One region of the Neobacillus camarae genome, then DNA from elsewhere that is predicted to be linked to it. Evidence: riboswitches for the same ligand, from Rfam matches in the RefSeq annotation. Region 1 holds a riboswitch; the other holds the start of a gene.
The links. A riboswitch is a leader RNA that binds a small molecule or an ion and turns the genes downstream of it on or off. The one in region 1 is predicted to bind preQ1.
Positions count from the first base shown of each region.

Region 1 (4,429 bases):
GCCGGTCATTATTGGAGCAGTAGGATTCATCGTTGCTACGCAGGTATTAGAGAAAATACCGCATACGATTGTCGTGTTAAACTTTCCACATTACGCCGATCACCCATGGCTGTTCGGACTTTACGGTGGATTGGCCGCGGGCATTTTCGAGGAGTTTGCTAGATTTCTGTTATATACTTGGTTTTTGAAAAAATATCTGGATTATAAAGGCGGCATTTCCTTTGGTGTCGGTTGGGGCGGTATTGAAGCAGTGGCCCTGGTGCTAATGACGGTTATACCCTATCTCCTGTTTGCCTTCATGATCAATGCAGGTACATTAGACAGTGAATTGGGGGGCAAATTACCAAGCGAACAAATGGCTGTGATTAAAGATGCTGTCTTATCTCATGGTGTTTCCTTTTATTTATGGGGTCTGTCTGAGCGGTTCTTTGCCGTATTTATGCAAATCGGTTTTAGCTTACTGGTACTAATCGGAGTTGTAAAAAAGAAATTCATTTATGTCATTTATGCGGTTCTCTTTCATGCGGTCATTGATTTTCCAGTCGTTTTTTGGCAAATGGGGAAAACCCAAAGTTTATGGGGGATCGAACTGTATATGGCAGTCATCGGTGTGATCGGGATGGTATTTATTAAAAAAGCAAAGCAATGGCTTCCAGGTTCCTTTGAATAGAGCGCGAAGGCTCCATCGATTAGGGATGGTGCCTTCTTTACATCAATATTAAGATGAAGTGATTTGGCCGCCGTTCACATGAATGGTTTGGCCGGTAACAAATCGTGAATCGTCCGAGGCTAGGTAAACATAGGCAGGGGCGAGTTCGAAGGGCTGTGCTTGCCGCTGCATAGGATTGCCGGCAAGCGGAACCTGGTCGGCTGAAAAGCTTGAAGGAATCAGCGGTGTCCAGACGCGGCCGGGGGCAACCGCGTTTACGCGAATGCCCTTCTCCACTAAATTATTGGCCAGTGCCCGGGTAAAACCAACATTCGCGGCCTTTGTCGCCGAATAATCAATCAGCTGGTCATTTCCGTAATACGCCACGACGGAGGCGGTGTTAATAATCGAACTGCCGGCCTTTAAATGGTGAAGGGCTTGCCGTGTGATATAAAAATGGGAGTAAACATTGACTTTAAAGGTCGTGTCGAACTGCTCATCGGAAATGTCCAACAGGCTTAATTGCTGGAACTGGACCCCGACATGGTTGACAAGAACATCAAGTCCGCCAAAGGTCTGGACGGTACGTTCCACAATATCGATGCATTGCTGTTTATTTCTTAGGTCGCCGGGCAGCAATAAGCAGCGTTGTCCTAGCTCTTCAATTCTGGACTTGGTCCGGTTGGCATCTTCGTGTTCGTCTAAGTACGATATCGCGATATTAGCCCCCTCTTTGGCAAATGCAATTGCCACCGCTGCCCCGATGCCGCTGTCACCCCCTGTGATGAGTGCGGTTTTTCCGGACAGTTTGCCACTGCCGCGATAGTTGGGGTTTTCAATAATGGGCCTGGGAACCATTAAGCTTTCCACGCCAGGCTGGCGCAGCTGCCGCTGCTCGGGAACGGTGAGCGGGATATCTTCATACCGCGTTATTTTTCCGTAATGGGGATACAGCGGGTAGGATTGATTTTGCTGATCTTCTGGCACGGATAAATCCTCCTCGTAAAAAAACAGTTTGCGGTAACATATGGTATTTAGGCTTAATGCGTGCCTGGCCATTGCATGGGCGTGAGGATTGCCATTCAATTTATTAAACCGGGGACGGGCTCGCTGCAAGGGACTTTTGAATATCGTTAAATAAAAAGCATCTGCGGAGGAGATCACATTGACCTACTTGCATTACAGCCCTGAAGTCAAATACTTATTAATCAATCATTCTAATGAAAAAGTAGAAGTGCTATACGCATCCAACCCCTACGCGTTCCGGCTGCCGCTCATCGGCACCAGACCGCCTTACTACACAAATCCCAGGTATGAACAACATTATCCAATTATATAATGGGGCCTGTCCCCCGGCGCGTTAATGCGTTACCATAGCGGGGGCCTGTCCCCCAGCGCGTTAAAGGACCAAAGTTGGAAAATTTTTATTTGAGATTTAGTGTTGACGACTATGTGATTGTTCTTTATCATATAGTGAAGTGAATACCCGATAAACGGGAGAGGTTCATAGCGGAAACCCTCTATAAAAAACTATGGATACATGACAATCAGCCATGTCCATACGGATGTGGCTTTTTATGTGGTTATCTTTAGTTATTTATGGAATGCTTGAACGAGAACTCTCCTGTTTACTACCATTACAGGAGGTTTTTTTATGTCTGGACGCACATCCGATCAAGGATTAAACGATTTAACTTTATTAGGTAATCAAGGCACTGCTTATTCATTTGATTATGCCCCTGAGGTGTTGGAGGCGGTTGATAACCTCCACGTGGACCGCGATTATTTTGTCAAATTTAACTGCCCGGAGTTTACGAGCCTATGCCCGCTGACCCGCCAGCCGGATTTCGCGACGATCTATATTTCTTATATTCCGGATCAAAAAATTGTGGAAAGCAAATCTCTTAAGCTGTATTTATTCAGTTTTAGAAATCATGGTGATTTTCACGAAGACTGTGTCAATATCATCATGAATGATTTAATTGAACTGCTTGACCCGCGCTACATTGAGGTTTGGGGCAAATTCACTCCTCGCGGCGGCATTTCCATCGACCCGTGGTGCAATTACGGGAAGCCGGGAACGAAGTACGAAAAAATGGCCGATTTCCGCTTGATGAACCATGACCTCTACCCTGAAAAAGTAGATAACCGCTAAGAGGAGGAGAAACCAATGGTATTTTATCTGAATGGAATTTTTGTAGGTTTATTGATTCTCGCCAACATTGTAGCCGTTAAGTTATTCAGTATTGGCACGATGGCCATGCTGCCGGCTGCCGTGATTGTTTATATCTTTACGTATCCGATCGTCGACTCCATTGTTGAGGTATATGGCAGAAAGGCTGGCCAGAGAACAGTACAATCCGGATTAATCACCCAGATTCTGGCGCTGATTTTTATCGCAATCACGGTCCATCTCCCGGCAGCCCCCGTTTTTCAAAACCAAACAGCATTTGAGACGATTTTAAACGGAAGCTTCCGGGTCATTGTCGCAAGTTTAGTATCTTATGCTGTCAGCCAGAACCTGGACGTTCTGGTGTTCAACAAGTTAAAGGCAAAGCACGGGCAAAAAAAGCTTTGGCTCCGCAATAACGCCTCCACCATGTTGAGCCAGTTAATTGATACAACTATCTTTATTTCAATAGCCTTTTATGGCACCATGCCCATTGCGGCATTGGGCGGGCTAATCTTGACACAATACCTGTTTAAATTCTTTGCATCCATTCTGACCACGCCAATCGTTTATCTGCTGGTTTATTTGATTCGCAGGCAGGAACCAGCTATGGCGACTCAGAATCAACCAATTCAGGAAGCCTAATCGTATAGAGAGGACGCCTCTCCTGCTTCTTTTAGATGAAAAGTGAAGCAGAAGAGGCGTCCTTATTTATGCGCACAATAACAAGTAGCTAAAACATCCGGCGCATATGCCGAGAAGGGCACCGGCAAGGACATCGGATGGATAGTGGAGTCCCAGATAAATCCGTGATAACCCTACACTAAGACCAATTAGGACAAAAAGGAAAGAAAACTCGGGGACGGATAGGATATAGGGAGTCAAAATGGCAAAGATAGCCGTCGTATGACCAGAAGGAAACGAGTGATCCTTTAGAGGATTCTCTGGAAACTTGGTGCTTTCTAATGTTAAGTAGGGTCTTTTTCTAGGAAACAGCACTTTTGCCAGATGAACCGGGATATGGCTGGACGATAAGGCAAGAGCACTAGCAATCGCCAGCAGCCGGGTTTCTTTGGACCATGCAACGAAAAAAAGAAGGATGACAGTTGTAATCGTAAATCTTGCTCCACCTAGATGTGTTACGTTACGAAAAAACAGATTCAGCCACACCCGCTCAAAATAACGATTAATCTTATGAAAAATTCGACACTCAAAACCATAAAGCACATGTAATATTCTTATCATTGCTGCGCTCTCCTTCATATGATTTCAATTCATCCCTACTCACGGATCAGGCTATCGGAGCATCGTTTCCAGAAGCTTTTGTTAAATGAAACTGTCAAAAATAGTACTTATCTCTATTATATTTGAGAAGGGATGTCCTTTTTTTAACTTTAAGTTAAGAACGTGTAAAGACTTTGTATAAAGTCAATCCATAAAAAGAAATACTCGTGATACAATAGTATCCAGTGAGGTGAAGGAGAATGGTATGGAAAGTAAATCGTTCGACGAAACAAAAGGCTGACCGGTTTGAGATTACGATCGATGAAGTGGAATTGCCAAACGGAGAGGAAAAGCTTTTTTCTTATGTGGACTTTGCGAAAGGGGTA
Region 1 covers NZ_JBUCKX010000004.1:711,325-715,753, forward strand. Annotated here, with positions in the region: gene ACY8D0_RS24760 (YhfC family intramembrane metalloprotease) at 1-670, shown strand, start outside; gene ACY8D0_RS24765 (SDR family oxidoreductase) at 719-1,636, opposite strand; gene ACY8D0_RS24770 (hypothetical protein) at 1,815-1,988, shown strand; PreQ1 riboswitch class I at 2,143-2,189, shown strand; gene queF (preQ(1) synthase) at 2,304-2,804, shown strand; gene ACY8D0_RS24780 (queuosine precursor transporter) at 2,820-3,464, shown strand; gene ACY8D0_RS24785 (phosphatase PAP2 family protein) at 3,531-4,064, opposite strand; gene ACY8D0_RS24790 (NUDIX hydrolase) at 4,304-4,429, shown strand, end outside.

Region 2 (4,429 bases), on a different contig from region 1:
GGGATGGCGTTTCATTCGATTTTCCATTATTCACCAGTCTGTCATAACATTTCGAACAAACTTTGAACTTACTACTACAGCCGTGTTCTTTACCAAAAATTACTATATATTAGAAGTGTAAAGAGAAACAAAAAAGGTGGAAGGGTGGAAAACAAAATGTTTAACCAAATTTTACGGGAAAACAAAGTCTCTGCTATCATTCTAACGGTGTTGCGTTTATATCTTGGATATACTTGGTTTACAGCCGGTTTTCATAAACTCACAGGCGGCTTCGATGCTTCCGGTTTCCTAAAAGGAGCGATCGCCAACCCGGTAAAAGGTCCTGAAGGCGATGTCCTATTTGGCTGGTACGTTAAATTCTTGGATGGTTTCGCTTTACCAAACGTCGATCTGTTCAACTTCATTGTTCCTTGGGGAGAATTGTTAATCGGTCTTGGCTTAATCCTGGGATGCCTGACAACCGCTGCCATGTTCTTCGGTTTAGTGATGAATTTCGCGTTCTTCTTGGCCGGTACAGTATCATCTAACCCTAAAGACATTTTCTTAGGCTTCATCATCCTAACCGCAGGCTACAACGCTGGCAGAATTGGATTGGACCGCTGGGTTATCCCATTCATTAGAAAATTCAGCAGCCGGAAAGCTGAAGTTGAAAAGCAAAAACCAACTGCTTAAATACATCTAAGACAGCAAAAGACGATTCAGATTTCCTGAATCGTCTTTTTTGTTTTTTTCAAAAAAAGGAAAACGCCGGTAAGGTGAACCCGGTCTCATATAGGAACAAAAAATCCACATTATTGCCGATACATAGAACCAATATAATCAAAAAAGAAGTGCACCCCTTACACATTGGGATACACTTCTTCACGGTTACATTATTCCATCCAATTTGTATGGAAGATGCCTTCTTTGTCCACCCGTTGATAAGTGTGGGCTCCAAAGTAGTCACGTTGCGCCTGCAACAGATTGGCTGGCAGCGTTTCTGTACGGTAGCTGTCATAGTACGAAATCGCACTGGCAAAAGCCGGCACTGGAATTCCACGTTCCACTGCAGAAGCAACCACCTTACGCAAAGCCGATTGATAAGACTCCACAATTTCCTTGAAGTAAGGATCCAGTAAGAGGTTCGCAATCTCCGGATCACGGTCGTACGCATCTTTAATTTTTTGCAGGAATTGGGCACGAATAATACAGCCGCCCCGGAAAATCATCGCAATATCGCCGTAGCGGAGATTCCAATCGTACTCCTCGGATGCCGCGCGCATTTGGGCGAAACCTTGGGCATATGAACAAATTTTACTCATATACAAAGCCTTACGAACAGCTTCAACCAATTCTTTCTTGTCGCCTTCAAACGTACTTGTCTCAGGACCTGTCAATATTTTGCTGGCCCGGACACGCTCTTCTTTCATGGCTGAAATAAACCGGGCATAAACCGATTCAGTAATGAGCGGCAGCGGCACACCCAAATCCAAAGAATTTTGGCTGGTCCATTTGCCTGTTCCTTTTTGTCCGGCTGTATCCAAAATCAAATCAACTAATGGTTTGCCGGTTTCTTCATCGATTTTCGTAAAGATATCCGCTGTGATTTCAATTAAATAGCTGTCCAGTTCACCCTTATTCCACTCAGAGAACACGCTGTGGAGTTCTTCCGCATTTAAGCCTAAGACATTTTTTAGGATAAAATAAGCTTCACAAATCAATTGCATATCGCCATACTCAATCCCGTTGTGAACCATCTTGACATAGTGTCCGGCACCATTTGGCCCTATGTATGTACAGCAAGGATCGCCATTTACTTTGGCGGAAATCGCTTCTAAAATCGGCTGGACAAGATCATATGCTTCCTTTTGGCCACCAGGCATGATGGAAGGACCTTTTAATGCGCCTTCTTCCCCGCCCGATACCCCTGTACCGATAAAATGGAAGCCCGCATTCGCCAGTTCTTTGTTGCGGCGCATCGTATCCTGGAAGAAAGTATTTCCCCCGTCAATAAGAATATCGCCTTCCTCAAGGTATGGCTTAAGCTGCTCAATCGTGGCATCCGTTGCAGCGCCTGCTTTAACCATAATTAAGATTTTTCTTGGCTTTTCTAAGGAGTTGGCAAATTCCTCAATCGTTTTAGCTGCGGCGAAATTTTTGCCCTTTGCCTCGTTATTCATAAAGTCTTCCGTTTTGTCGTAAGAACGATTGAATACAGCCACAGAATAACCGCGGCTTTCAATATTCAGGGCAAGGTTTTTACCCATGACGGCCAAGCCGATAACGCCAATTTGTTGTTTCGACATATGTAATCCCTCTTTCTTTCTTCATCCTAATTTAGATAACCATATTCTTTCCCAGTTGACAATAAATGTGCCTATATATTGTAGAAAAAATTTAAATAGAGATTAGCTTTTGAGCATAAATAGTTTGTCCAAGTGATGCCAATTCTACTTAATAAAATCATTTTAATGGAACACTTCTCGGCTTTTAAAGAATAAGTTCTGATGATTAGGGCGGAATGCGCTCGACTCCTGCGGGTGTACGGGGCAGGGGAGCCCCCTCGGCACGCCCGCAGGTTTGCTGAGTGCCTGGAGCAGAAATCAACAACCTAATTAGAGCGCAACAGAAAAAAATAAATTGACCATAAACTTCATTTATATTAATATATTAGATTGCAGGCATTTTTTTAAGTGGTTCGAGAACCTCCCACTATAAAAAACTAAGGAGAAGTGAATATGGAGAAAAATAATACATTGGGTGCCCCTATCGCATCCGGAAAAACGCACAGCAGAGTGCAGGAAATTGTGGTAAACGGGATTGTTGCGGCATTGTATATTGCTGTATCGGCACTCATCCAGCCGTTTGGGTTCACCCAGGTTCAATTTCGCGTATCGGAGATGTTTAACCATCTGATCGTTTTCAACAAAAAATATTTGTATGGAATTATTCTTGGTGTTTTTCTAACCAATTTATTCTTTTCGCCAATGAAGGCCTACGACTTGATTTTCGGTGTCGGCCAGTCCCTCATTGCCTTATTGATTACGATTTTGTGCTCACGATTTATTAAAGGCATCTGGACACGGATGATAGTCAATACCATTGTCTTTACCTTTACGATGTTCTTGATTGCTCTCGAACTACAGCTTGCATTTGACCTGCCATTTTTATTTACATGGTTAACCACAGCAGCAGGAGAACTGGTTGTCATGGCAGTGGGCATGCCAATTATGTATGCCATCAATAAACGTGTTCATTTTAATAAAATGTTATAACCTAAAAAGGCTGGTACATCAATAGATGCGCCAGCCTCTTTTTTAATTGGAAATTCTTTTCAATAAACAATAAAATAAAGAAGAACTGAAAGAGGAAGGGAGAAAGTAAAATGATGAAACGTCCTAATGAAAATGAATATCCAGAATACTATGTTCCATACGTACAGTTGGTTCCGGATGGTGACCTGCTGCAAATTTTAAAGGAAAATCTGAAACAAGTAACTGAACTATTTAACAATATTTCCGAAAATGACGCGGATTTTCGTTACGCGCCAAATAAATGGAGCATTAAAGAAGTTCTGGGCCACATGACCGATACGGAGAGAATTATGACTTACCGCCTCCTGCGCATTGGACGCGGCGACCGGACTCCGTTGGCCGGGTTTGATGAAACGATATTTGTAACCGGATCAGAAGTGAGACAATTGCCTGTAAAAAAAATTCTAGAAGACTTCACAGCCGTACGGAACGCCACCATTACATTAGTTCAAAATATGCCTGAATCTGCTTGGGCCAACGTAGGCCTTGCCAATGAAATGGAAGTTACTGCACGGGCAATCGCCTATATCATTGCAGGGCATGAAATGCATCATCGAAACATAGTTACCGATAGATATTTAACCGTTCCTAATAACATAGACATCCATGTACAATAAGAAATCTATGTGTTCTAAACGATTGATTATTCGTTTAGCACGCAAAACGAACAGAGTTTTTTGCGAATAGCGTTAGGGAATCACGCCCTAATTCCAGAATGGGAACATCCGTCCAAAGAAGTCTTTTAACTTCAATAAACTTCTTCGTTCCCGTCACAATGCCATATACACGGCACAGGATACCTGTTGATACTCTAGAAAGGCTGTTAGCCACGCTGGTGAATCAAATGGTTATGACTTGACTTATATTGGAGTACGTGGTCCTTTTCTTCCTTGCAGGTAAAAAGGAAGCGTTGCTCCAATTTCCATTCACTAAATATCGGCTTTTAACAGCTCAATTTTATCCTGAAAATCATATTCCTTTTTCAAATGGTTGGCTATGGCTCTCCATTTCCTATAGTTGGATTGATGTTTATCAAATCTCTTTGAAAAGGATAAAATCGTATCATACTTTGGCTTTTCCGTCCTGAAATGGTAACCCCGTCTAGCAATCATGCAGGCAGCTGCTTGGTTGGAACT
Region 2 covers NZ_JBUCKX010000001.1:212,700-217,128, reverse strand. Annotated here, with positions in the region: gene ACY8D0_RS01020 (DoxX family membrane protein) at 157-672, shown strand; gene gndA (NADP-dependent phosphogluconate dehydrogenase) at 873-2,285, opposite strand; PreQ1 riboswitch class I at 2,667-2,711, shown strand; gene ACY8D0_RS01010 (QueT transporter family protein) at 2,718-3,254, shown strand; gene ACY8D0_RS01005 (DinB family protein) at 3,365-3,910, shown strand; gene ACY8D0_RS01000 (IS200/IS605 family accessory protein TnpB-related protein) at 4,223-4,429, opposite strand, start outside.
Region 2: another riboswitch for preQ1. It lies ahead of ACY8D0_RS01010 (QueT transporter family protein); the one in region 1 lies ahead of queF (preQ(1) synthase).